DNA from 3 places in the Streptomyces fradiae ATCC 10745 genome. Region 2 is predicted to be linked to each of the others. Evidence: riboswitches for the same ligand, from Rfam matches in the RefSeq annotation. Region 2 holds a riboswitch; each other region holds the start of a gene.

Region 1 (3,938 bases), 3.5 Mb from region 2:
TGCGTCGGGCCCGAGCCTCCCACCGCCACCGGCCGGCCCAGCGGGGTCAGCTCCGGGCCCCGCGCCCGGAACGCCGCGACCTCGCCGAACTCCGCCTCGCCCACCGCGTACAGCACCCCGGCGGCCCGGTCGAGGGCGAGCCACGAGGGATTGACGAGACCGCCGACCGCCGAGACGGGCGCGAGCGCCCCGCTCCCGGGATCGACGGAGGCGACCGTGATGCCCTGCCCGCCGCCCGAGGTGAACGAGCCGATGTACGCCCAGGACCCGCCCTTGCAGACCATGAATGTTCCCTTTCCTCGCATGCGTTCCCGGCTGGTAACGACCACCTCCCGCCCCGGTCACCACGGCCCGCCCCGCCTCGCCCCGGCACCACACGCCGCTCACCGCCCCGGCCACCTCGCCCGCTCACCGCCCCGGCCCCTCGCCGCCCGGCACCACTCACCCCGGCCGCCACCTCCGTCCCGGCCCCCTCGCCCCGCCCCCGTCGCCCCCACCGCCCGCCTCCCGGCGCCCGAGCACTCGCCCCCCCCGTGACGGCCGGGGCGGTGCGCTGTCCGCGAACCGGTCTGGGCGCCGCGGACGCCGGATGCTTGGGTGGCGGGATGGAGATTCTGGTACTGGGGGGAACGGCCTGGCTGGGCCGGGAGCTGTCCCGGCAGGCGCTCGCCCGCGGGCACCGCGTGACGTGCCTCGCGCGCGGCGAGAGCGGGCGCGTGGCGGACGGCGCGGTACTCGTCCCCGCCGACCGGCGCGACCCGCGCGCCTACGACCCGACGGCCGGCCGCGAGTGGGACGCGGTCGTCGAGGTGTCCTGGCAGCCCGGATTCGTCCGGGGGGCGCTCGCCGCGCTCGCCCACCGGGCCCGGCACTGGACGTACGTGTCCTCCATCAGCGCGTACGCCTCGCACGCCCTTCCGGGTGCCGACGAGTCCGCGCCGCTGCTGGACCCGCTCGACGCGGACGAGGCGGACCGCCGGGTGTACGGCGAGGCGAAGGCGGCCTGCGAGCGCGCGTCGGCGGCGGCCGTCGGCGACCGCCTCCTCATCACCCGCGCCGGGCTGATCGGCGGCCCCGGAGACGGCAGCGGACGGTCCGGCTACTGGGCGGCCCGCGCCGCGCGCGACCCCGGGGGCCCGATGCTCGTCCCGGACACCCCGGACCTGCCGACGCAGGTCGTGGACGTACGGGACCTCGCGGCCTGGCTGCTCGACGCGGCCGGGGCCGGCACCACCGGCACGTACGACGCGGTCGGCCCGGTCGTCCCGTTCCGGGAGTGGCTCGCCCTGTCCCGCGCCGCCGCCGGGCACACCGGCCCGCTCGTCGCGGCCGACTCGGCCTGGCTCCTCGGCAACGGCGTCGGCGAGTACATGGGACCCGAGTCGCTTCCCCTGTGGCTGGTCGACCCGGCCTGGCGGGGCTGGTCCGCCCGCGACGGCTCCGCGGCGCGCGCGGCGGGACTGCGCCACCGCCCCCCGGCGCGGCTGCTGGCCGACGTCCTGCGCTGGGAGCGCGAGCAGGGTCTGGACCGGCCGCGCCGCGCCGGCCTCGGGGCGCGGCGCGAGGCCGAGCTGCTCGCCGCCCTCGCCGCCCGGCCCTGACGGGGGGTCCGGCGCCGGGCGGTCAGCCCCGCCACGGGTCCGCGGCGGCACCTCCGGGCCGCCCTCCGCCGACCCAACCGGCCCAGCCGTACCGGCCGTACCGGACGCACGCCGTCGACCGGCCGGGCAGCTCGGCACCGCGCCCGCAGCCGGCCCGCCGGCTCGTCGCGGCCGTACGCGGCGTGCGGCGGCTGCGCCCGGTTCCCGGTGCCCGCCCGGCGCGCCGCGGGGCGGGTGCCGGGACCGTCCCGGCGACGGCGACGGCGTCCGCGCCCCACCCGGCCCGGGTGGGCGCCGAACCGGTTCGGCGAGCCCCGGTCTCGCGTGCGGGGGACCGGTCGGCGGGTCCGGCCCCACGGCGGCGGCGGGCCGCCCGGCGCCCGTGCCGGGCCGGCCGGCGCCCACGTCGAGCCGGCCGCGGCGAACCGCCCCGGGACGCCCGCCGCACACCTCGCGGACGCGCCACCGCAACCCGCCGGCCACACGCGACACGCGGAATCGGCCAACGGTGAGGAGTCTCACAAAATGCCGATTCCGTTCGAAGATCCCTCCCCTCATGGGTCAAGATCCCTGACGACGACAAGCCCTCGCCGCCGTGGCGGGGCGGTCCGGGTGGACGCCGAGTCCTGCCGCCGTCCGGATCTGGTCGACACGAGGTAATCGGCAGGAGTGGAGGACCCAGCAGTACCGGGACGTGCGCACCACGGCCGTCCCTTGGGGTGAAGCCGCGTCAGCGGCCGGGCAACTTCGCCTGCCCGAACCCGACAGGTCATCCTTCGCAGGCGGATGACGAAGGGTTGCGCATGACCGCGCAGAATCACGTCCAGTCCGTGCTGTCCCGGACCGGTGCCGTCTCGGCCCTGACCATCGCCGCCCTCGCGGGCTCCCTGGTCGCGCCGGGCGCCGCCCCCGAGGCACAGGCCGCGGGCCCCGCCCACGCGACGAAGGCCCTCAACGTGGCCGCGTCGAAGAAGGGCTCCCCGTACAAGTACGGGGCGGTGGGCCCCAACCGGTTCGACTGCTCGGGCCTGACGCTGTACGCGTACAAGAAGGCCGGGAAGAACCTGCCGCGCACCGCGCAGCAGCAGTACAACAAGACCCGCCACATCTCGGCGTCCACCGCCCAGAAGGGCGACCTGGTCTTCTTCCACTCCGGCGGCCGCGTCTACCACGTGGGCGTCTACGCGGGGAACAACCGCGTCTGGCACGCCCCGAAGGCCGGGTCGGTGGTGAAGCTGGAGCGGATCTGGACCAAGAAGGTCCTGTACGGCCGGGTGCGCTGACCCGCACCCCCGGTCCCTCCGGGACGCTTCCGCCCCGGACGCGCCGGGCCGTCGGTGCCGGTGCCCGCTGGGCGCCGGCACCCGGACGCACCGGTGCCCCGGACCTCCCAGGTCCGGGGCACCGGCGTACACCGGCTCAGATGCCGGGCACCAGCCCCAGCACGGGTGCCACCGGGGCCACCACCTGCCGCAGCTGGCCGAGCTGCTGCACGCCGCTCAGCCCGCCGAACTGCTCGGTCACCCGGGGCACCTGGGAGCGGTACTCCTCGTCGACGCCGCTCGTGGCGAGGTCGTCCACCTGGCTGAGGAGGGAGGGGCCCTGCGCGCCGGGACCGACCGGCAGGACGGACGCGTTCGCGGCGGGCGCGGCGAGAGCGGAGGCCCCGGCGGCGAAGGCGAGGGCGGCGAGCACACGGTGAGTCTTGGTCATACCGCTACCAACGCCGCACCCGCGCACAGGTCACGCCCCGGCTCCCGCGATCGGCCCCACGGGCCCCGCCGGCTGCGAGGACCAGCGCCTCGGGCCCACACCAGCCCCATAAGCCCACCCCAGCCGCACAGGCTCGCACCAGCCCCACAGGCCACACCAGCCCCGTGGGGCCCGCGGCACGCGCACGGGCCCCGCGGCACGCCCCCGAAGAACCCCACCGGTCACACGGACCGCACCGGTCGGCGGACCCCGCGGGCGGCACGCGCCCCCCCCCCGGCGCCCGGGCAGCGCGGTCCGGGCTCCGACGGCCGGGCCCGGCCGCCGCCCGCCCCGCACGGCGTTAGGCTCGTCGGATGGCGAAGTACTTCGATGTGCACCCCGACGACCCGCAGCGCCGCACCATCGGCACTCTTGCCGAGATGATCCGCAACGGCGCCCTCGTCGCGTACCCCACGGACTCCTGCTACGCGCTGGGCTGCAGACTGGGCAACCGGGAGGGCCTGGAGCGGATCCGGGCCATCCGGCGGCTCGACGACCGCCACCACTTCACGCTCGTCTGCCGGGACTTCGCCCAGCTCGGCCAGTTCGTGCAGATCGACAACGACGTCTTCCGGACGCTGAAGG
Region 2 (3,938 bases):
CCTTCCGCTGGCTGGACCGGGTGGAGCCGGGACCGTGGAAGAACGTGCTGTTCGCCTTCTCCTGGGGGGCGTTCGCGGCGGCGCTCGTCGCGATCATCGCCAACACCTTCGCCACCCGCTGGATAGCCACGGCGACGGCCGATCCCACGGCCGCGGACACCCTCGGCGCGACCGTCGTCGCCCCCGTGGTGGAGGAGAGCGCGAAGGCCGTCGCGATACTGCTGATCTTCCTGTTCCGCAGACGGGACTTCACGGGACTCGTGGACGGGGTGGTCGTCGCCGGGTTCACGGCGACGGGCTTCGCGTTCACCGAGAACATCCTGTACCTGGGCAGCGCCTTCGGCGAGGACCAGGAGTTCGGTACGGCCGGCCTCCAGTCGGTGACCGCGGCGACGTTCTTCGTGCGGATCGTCATGTCGCCCTTCGCGCACCCGCTGTTCACCGTGCTGACGGGCATCGGGTTCGGGATCGCCGCGATGACGGCGCGCCGCCGCCGGTTCGTGCGGACGCTGCTGCCGCTGCTGGGACTGGCGCTGGCGATGGGCGTGCACGCGCTGTGGAACGGCTCGACGACGTTCGGGCCGTGGGGGTTCATCGTCGTGTACGGGGCGTTCATGCTGCCCGCGCTGGGGCTGCTGACGTGGCTGGCGATATGGACCCGCCAGCGGGAGCTGCGGACGATAGCCGGCGAGCTCCCCGCGTACGCGGCGGCCGGCTGGCTGACGGCCGACGAACCGTCGGCGCTGTCGTCCATGCGGGCGCGGAGCCTGGCGCGGTCGTACGCCGCGCGGACGCACGGCCCGGCCGCGGCGCGGTCGGTGGGCGAGTACGAGGCGTTCGCCACGTCCCTGGCGTTCCTGCGGCACCGGGCGCGGCGGGGGGTGACGGATCTGTCGTTCACGGCCCGCGAGCAGGAGCTGCTGCACCACCTGTGGCAGCGCAAGGCGGTGGCCGCGCCGGCTCTGACGTACGCCGCGCGGGCGACGGGGCGCGTCCGTACGCCGCCGCCCCACCGCGACTACGCGGGCTACAACCCGTACCGCCACTGAGGCGCGGCGGGCGGAGGCCGGGAACCGCCCGCGGGCTCGGGCCGGGCCCGCGCACAGGGCGGCCTGAGCCGCCGGGGGCGGAAAGGCCGGCAGCCCTGGCGTCGGGGGGTGTGCCGCCAGGGCTGCCGGGGTACTCGGGGTGCGCGGAGCGAACAGGCCGGACCTCGCGGAGCGGGCCGCGAGCCACGAGCCACGAGCCACGAGCCACGAGGATCAGACCATGCGGATCAGATCATGCGGGTCGGGACACGCGCCCCGGAGGGCGGCGGTCGGGAGCGCCGTCGTCACGCCGAGGCGGCCGGATCGTGGCCGTCAGACGGTGAGGCCCTTGCCGCGCAGCCAGGCCAGCGGGTCGACACCGGCGCCGGAGGCGGTGTGGACCTCCAGGTGAAGGTGCGGGCCCGTGACGTTGCCGGTGGCGCCGACGCGGCCGATCGTGTCGCCCGTGCCGACCTTCTGACCGGCGCTGACGGTCATGGAGGACAGGTGGCAGTACCAGACCTCGGTCCCGTCCGAGAGCTCGAGCACGATGCGGTACCCGTACGCGCCGGAGTACCCGGCCGACTTGATCGTGCCGCTGTGGACCGCGTTCACCGGGGTGCCCGTGGGCGCGGCGAGGTCCAGGCCCGTGTGGTAGCCGGAGGACCACATGGAGCCGGACTGGCCGTACGTCGAGGTGATCGTGTACGAGGAGGTCGGCAGGGCGTAGCTGGCGGCGAGCTTCGCCAGGCGCTCCTTCTCGGCCTCGGCCGCCTTGGCGGCGGCTTCCGCCTCGGCCCGCTGGCGCTCCGCCTCGGCGGCCTTCGCGGCGGCCTCGGCGCTGGCCTGCTGGGCCGCGGCCTCCTGGGCGGCCTTCTCGGCGGCAGCCTTCTCCGCGGCGGCCTGCGCCTCGGCCTCGGCGGACGCCTGCTGCAGCTCGGCCTGCTGGAGGATGCGCGCGCGCAGCGCCTCACCGGCGGCGGCCGCCGCGCCCCGCGCCTCGGCGGGGGCCTGCTCGGCGGAGAGGGTCAGCGCGGCCAGGTTGGCGGGGGCGGCCTCGGCCGGCGCGTCCGGCTCGTCCGCGTCGTCGGCGAGGAGCGCGCCGACGCCGGGCAGCGAGGAGGCGTCCGGGAGGTTGACGTCCGGGAGGGATATCGCCACGCGCGGCTTGTCCTGCGCGGTGGCCATGCCGCCCGCGCCGACGGCGGCGATGACGCCGACCCCGAGGACGGTGGAGCTGCGGGCGAGGCCGCCGCGCTGCTTGGCGACGCGGTGCCGGCCCCGGACGGGGCGGACGGTGTCCTCGGTGGGGTTCCACGCGACGCCCGCCGGGGGCGCGCCCGCGTCCGGGACGCCGGGGGCGGTGGTGTGGCCGGTCGGGTCGTACGAGCCGAAGGGGACTTCGGGGGCAGGCCTGTTGGACGCCACGGGGGCGTACTCCTTTCCTTCCTTCTCCGCCTACCGGGTTAGCTGACGGGTTCGGAGCAGGAAGGTCTCCTACGGGCCGTTCAGAGCCCGATTCACCCCAAGTGTGTGGTTCCCCGGTTCCCTTGCGGGATTCGGCGCATGCGCACGGTGCCGCCTCTTGCGACGACTGGTACGACCGCGCTGCGTTATCGAACGTTAATAGAAGCGGGGCCCCGATTCCAAGCTGTCGCCGTGGATGCCTCGCACGGCTCACGCCGAACCAAGGCCCCATACAAGGACATTGCACGGCGAACTGACCGCCAATCAGGCCGGCGGAGGCCCGCAGTCCCATAATCGAGTTTCTGACTGTCTGTCAACTGCTCTCGCTGTGCGCTCCGCGGGTCACGCTGCGTACGGGCGCCCTCGCCGCCGCCGTGCGGGCCGGCTCCAGCAGGACGGGCCGACGGATCGACGGACCGATACGCGGGAACGCCGAAGGCCCGGTGCTTTGCGCACCGGGCCTTCGGTTTCAGTAGCGGGGACAGGATTTGAACCTGCGACCTCTGGGTTATGAGCCCAGCGAGCTACCGAGCTGCTCCACCCCGCGTCGGTGAACACAACCTTACGCCATCCCGGAGGGTCTCTCGACCACTTTCCCGGCCCGCCCGCCGCAAGCCGCCGCAAGACCGCCCACGGCGCGGCACGGGCCGCCCCGAAGGAGCCTGGGCGGGGCCGTTCAGCGGGGCCGTCGGCGCGCGTCCCCGCCCGCCTACCGCACCGCCCCCCTGCGGGTGCGCCGCCGGGCCAGCCAGGAGCCGAGGAACACCAGGGCGGCCACGAAGACGGCCACCCCGATGAACAGCAGGTACAGCAGACCCTCCACCACGACGCCGACGATGCCCAGCACGACGGCCACGAGAACCAGGAACAGGAAGAACGCCATGCTGTGACTCCTCCGTACGACGGGACGGGGGCGGGGGCGGGGCGAGGGCCCGGCTTCGGCCGCGCCGCGCGGTGTCAGCGGCGGGCGAGCCGCCGTTCGCCGGCGGCACCGGGCTGGTAGGCGATGCCGTAGTGGTGGAAGACGACCGACTCGTCCTCGGCGGCCAGCACGTCGTCGAGGCCGATCGAGGGCGCCTTGCGGACCGTCCCCTTGTCGTACGTGACCTTGACGTACCCCGGCCCGACCGTCGCGTCGTCGAGCGGGACGAACACCAGGCGCTGGCGCGTGGGCAGCCCCGTGCGGACGGTGGCCATGGCGGGCTCGTCCGTGGCGGTGTGGACGTAGACCGCCTCCAGGACACCGATCTTGTGCCCCGCGGGGTCCACGACGTCCTGGTTCCGCCACTCTCGGATGTCTGCTGGATGGATCATGCGGTCTGCTCCCTCGTCGGGCCGTGCGGTGGGCCGCGCCACGGGCCGGGCCGCGCCACGGAACGCCGACGGCGCGACGACGTGCCCGCCCGGCTGTGCTCCCAGCCTGCCCCGCCGCTCCCGTCCCCG
Region 3 (3,938 bases), 3.0 Mb from region 2:
GCCGGAGAACCCGCAGCCCATCCCGAGCACCCAGGAGCGGTGGATCAACCGCAACCTGGTCATCCGGCTGTTCGCCTACCTGGTTGCCGGGCACCTGTTCGCGGCCTTCCTCTACCTGCTGTTCATGCTGGGCGGCCAGAACCAGTAGCCGGGCCCGCCCCCGGCCCCGTGCGCGCGGGGGCGCGGCCCCGCGCCTCAGCCGTCGAGGAGGCGGGCGCGCAGCCGCTCGCGGGTGTCCCCGGCCAGGCCGAGCCCGTCGGCCAGGTAGCGCTCGGTGGAGCCCCAGTGCTCCTCGATGGTCGCGTACGCGGTGTGCAGGTACTCGCCGCGCGCGTCGAACAGCGGGCTGAGCAGCTCCATCACCTCGGCGGACATCCCGGCGGGGGACGAGTCGCTGCGGCGCACCCGGTACCGGCGGTGCGGGTCGTTCGACTTCAGGTAGTCGGCCTCGATGGCCTCCCGCTCCACGCCGAGCGCCAGCAGGACCACCGCTATCGACAGGCCGGCGCGGTCCTTGCCCGCCGCGCAGTGCATCAGCGTGGGCACGCTGTCCGAGGCGACGGCGTGCAGGACCCGGCTGTGCTCGGCGGTGCGCTCGGTGATGATCGAGCGGTACGCCGCCCGCATGCGCGCGGCGGCCCGGCCGTCGCCCAGCAGCTCCCGCAGCTGGTCCAGGTCGCCGTTGCGGACCATCGCCCAGAACTCGGCGCCGTCGGCCGGGTCGGTCAGCGGGATGTTGACGTTCCGCACGCCCGGCAGCTCCACGTCCGGGCCTTCCAGGGCCTGGTCGGCGGCGTTGCGGAAGTCGAAGACGGTGTGCAGCCCCAGGGACGCCAGGAAGGCGGCGTCCTCCTCGGTGGCGTGCGCCAGGTGCCCGCTGCGGAACAGCACGCCGGGCCGCACGCGCCGCCCGTCCACCGTCGGCAGCCCGCCCACGTCCCGGAAGTTCCGGACGCCGGACAGCTCCGGCTCGGCGGTCGACGGCATGGGCGGCAGCTGCTGCGTCACGGGTGCTCCTCCGCGTCCGGCGCCGGCGACGTCCGCCGACGGGGTGGCGGTCCGACGATACGACATGGCTCCCCCGTCCACCCCCTCCCCGACCCCTCCGGCCCCCCTCCTGGACCCATCCGCCCCCTCCGGGCCCATCCGCCTCTTCCGGGCCCATCCCCGCCCCCCGCCGTCACGCCCGCCCGCCACCGGCCCCGGCGCGGCCCGCTCCGCCCTCCCGGACCGCGCCCCGGCCACCCGCAAGCCCGGCGGCCCGCTCCCCCGAGCAGCCGGACCCCGGGCGTCCCGGTCGACCCCGTGGAAACGCGTCCGGACCCGGGGCTCGCCGCGCCACCGCGCACCCGCCCGTGCAGCGACCGCCCGGGGCGCCGTGACACCCGGCCCGCCCGTGCCCCTGTGGCACCCGCCCCGCCCCGCCCCGCCCTCCCTCCGCCCGCGGCCTCGGTCGCTGTGTCCCGTGCGGCTCCCGTCCGCGCCACCGGGCCCCACGGGAATGAGGGGAAGGATCCAGGACGCCGACCCCATCGCGTCTCACCAGCCCCGTGCCCCTTCTGTCCCGTTCCAGCCGTCTTCGCGGCAGGGACCGGAGGCGGAGGGGGCGTTGTTCTGCGCCAGTTGAGGTCCCATGGGGTACTAGATGCGCTTCTGGTGCTTCTGTCCGTATTGAGTGTCTACGTCATAACCCGCCCTGGAAACAAGGGAGATGACCCGCGCGCGTGAGCAGCGTCATAACGGTGACGGAACGTGGCCGGCCGCGGCGCCGAAAAACCCTGCCGGGCAAGCGAATTCATGATCCGTAATCCACGGACAGTGACCGCCGCTCTCCGGCCGATTCCCCTCCGTGAAAGCGTCGGCGCAACCTTCCGCTTGTTCCCGTCGTCCCCACTCGTTTACGGTCCCGTTTCAGCCGGGCGGATCGCCGAATCCTGCCGCCGCCCCGGAATTCGCACCCATCCACGTGTGGCAGGAGCGGGGGAACCAGGTAGTTCGCCGTACGGGAATTCCCGCACGGCTCGGGGTGAAGTCGCGCCAACACGCGGCCGGGCATCTCCAGTCCGAACCCGACAGCTCACCTCGCAGGCGCCGGAGAGGAATTCGCCATGCCCGCCAAGGGTAAGCACCGCCGCATCAAGTCCAGCCCGATCACCCGCGGTTTCGTCGCCGCCGGCACGGGCGGCGCCACCATCGCCCTCCCGTTCCTCGGTGCGACCGGCGCGCAGGCCGCCGCCCCCGCCGCCGCCCCGGCCGCCGCCCCCGCGCAGACGGCCGCCGTCGCGACCGTCGCCGAGGCCGGCAAGCCCGCCCCGCGCGTCTACACCGTCGTCGCCGGCGACTACCTGGCGAAAATCGCCCACAACAAGAACGTCAAGGGCGGCTGGAAGAAGCTGTACGCCGACAACCGCGAGGCCATCGGTGACGACCCGTCGCTCATCCACCCGGGCCTGAAGCTCACGCTCGGCGCCAAGGGCGAGGGCCGGAGCAGCGCCCAGTCCGCCCCGCGCACCGCCGACTCCGATGAGGCGCGCGCCTCCCGCTCCGCCGAGACCCCGGCCCGTACCGCGGTCAAGCCCGAGCCCAAGCCCGAGACCCCGGCCCCCGCCCCCGCCGAGAAGGCCGAGGAGCAGGCGCCCGCGCAGAGCGGCTCCGGCTTCACCGCCCCGGTCTCCGCCGGCGTCACCACGCCGTACCGCGCCTCCGGCGCCATGTGGTCCTCCGGCTACCACACCGGCGTCGACTTCGCCGCCTCCTCCGGCACCTCCGTGAAGGCGATCGGCGCGGGCACCGTCGTGTCCGCCGGCTGGAGCGGCGCCTACGGCAACGAGGTCGTCATCAAGCACGCCGACGGCAACTACTCGCAGTACGCCCACCTCTCCTCCCTCTCCGTCTCCGCGGGCCAGTCGGTCGGCGGCGGCCAGCAGATCGGGCTGTCCGGCTCCACCGGCAACTCCTCCGGCCCGCACCTGCACTTCGAGGTCCGCACGGGCCCCGGCTACGGCTCCGACATCGACCCGGTGGCCTACCTCCGCAGCCACGGCGTCAGCATCTGACGCACCCCGCGCGAGCCGTCGCGTCACGCCGCTGCCCGGCACCCTCCCACGGGTGCCGGGCAGCGGCGCGGTGGTGGAAATCACGCCCAGTCAACCCCTCCCTACGGTCGCGTAGGTCACATCCCGCGGAGGATGATGTCTCGCCGTGGCAGACGATTCGACGATGGGGGAGAACGACATGATCGGGTCGTACACGGCGATCGGGGACAGCTTCACCGAGGGCGTCGGGGACCCGGGCCCGGACGGGCGGTTCGTCGGCTGGGCCGACCGCCTCGCGGTCCTGCTCGCCGACCGGCTCCCGGACGACCGGGACTTCCGGTACGCGAACCTCGCGGTACGCGGCAGGCTCCTCGACCAGATCGTCGCCGAGCAGGTGCCCCGCGCCAAGGAGCTCGCACCCGACCTGGTGACCTTCTGCGCGGGCGGCAACGACATCATCCGGCCCGGCAGCGACCCCGACGACGTGGCCGAGCGGTTCGAGCGCGCGGTCGCGGAGCTGAAGGCCGCCATCGGCACGGTCGTGGTGACCACCGGCTTCGACACGCGCGGCGTCCCGGTCCTGCGCCGGCTGCGCGGCAAGATCGCCACGTACAACGGGCACGTCCGCGCCATCGCCGACCGGTACGGCTGCCCCGTGCTCGACCTGTGGTCGCTGCGCACCGTCCAGGACCGCCGCGCCTGGGACGCCGACCGCCTCCACCTGTCGCCGGAGGGCCACACGCGGGTCGCGCTGCGGGCCGCCCAGGTCCTCGGCCTCGACGTGCCGGCCGACCCCGACCAGCCGTGGCCGCCGCTCCCGCCGCGCGGCACCCTGGAGGTGCGGCGCGACGACGTCCAGTGGGCCCGCGAGTACCTGGTGCCGTGGATCGGCCGCCGGCTGCG

Evidence for each region. A riboswitch is a leader RNA that binds a small molecule or an ion and turns the genes downstream of it on or off. The one in region 2 is predicted to bind cyclic di-AMP.
Region 1: it holds a riboswitch for cyclic di-AMP, as region 2 does, so the genes downstream of both, CP974_RS29065 (C40 family peptidase) here and CP974_RS14035 (M23 family metallopeptidase) in region 2, are expected to answer to the same signal.
Region 3: it holds a riboswitch for cyclic di-AMP, as region 2 does, so the genes downstream of both, CP974_RS26875 (M23 family metallopeptidase) here and CP974_RS14035 (M23 family metallopeptidase) in region 2, are expected to answer to the same signal.

Annotation. Positions count from the first base shown of each region.
Region 1 is NZ_CP023696.1:6,659,960-6,663,897, forward strand. Features, by position in the region: gene CP974_RS29050 (lactonase family protein) at 1-284, opposite strand, end outside; gene CP974_RS29055 (Rossmann-fold NAD(P)-binding domain-containing protein) at 606-1,601, shown strand; cyclic di-AMP (ydaO/yuaA leader) riboswitch at 2,236-2,401, shown strand; gene CP974_RS29065 (C40 family peptidase) at 2,405-2,884, shown strand; gene CP974_RS29070 (hypothetical protein) at 3,021-3,314, opposite strand; gene CP974_RS29075 (L-threonylcarbamoyladenylate synthase) at 3,668-3,938, shown strand, end outside.
Region 2 is NZ_CP023696.1:3,176,800-3,180,737, forward strand. Features, by position in the region: gene CP974_RS14030 (PrsW family intramembrane metalloprotease) at 1-1,049, shown strand, start outside; gene CP974_RS14035 (M23 family metallopeptidase) at 1,362-2,456, opposite strand; cyclic di-AMP (ydaO/yuaA leader) riboswitch at 2,469-2,603, opposite strand; tRNA gene CP974_RS14040 (tRNA-Met) at 2,969-3,042, opposite strand; gene CP974_RS29615 (hypothetical protein) at 3,205-3,378, opposite strand; gene CP974_RS14045 (PRC-barrel domain-containing protein) at 3,453-3,809, opposite strand.
Region 3 is NZ_CP023696.1:6,142,163-6,146,100, forward strand. Features, by position in the region: gene CP974_RS29830 (DUF6126 family protein) at 1-148, shown strand, start outside; gene CP974_RS26870 (tyrosine-protein phosphatase) at 196-1,008, opposite strand; cyclic di-AMP (ydaO/yuaA leader) riboswitch at 1,946-2,106, shown strand; gene CP974_RS26875 (M23 family metallopeptidase) at 2,109-3,056, shown strand; gene CP974_RS26880 (SGNH/GDSL hydrolase family protein) at 3,202-3,938, shown strand, end outside.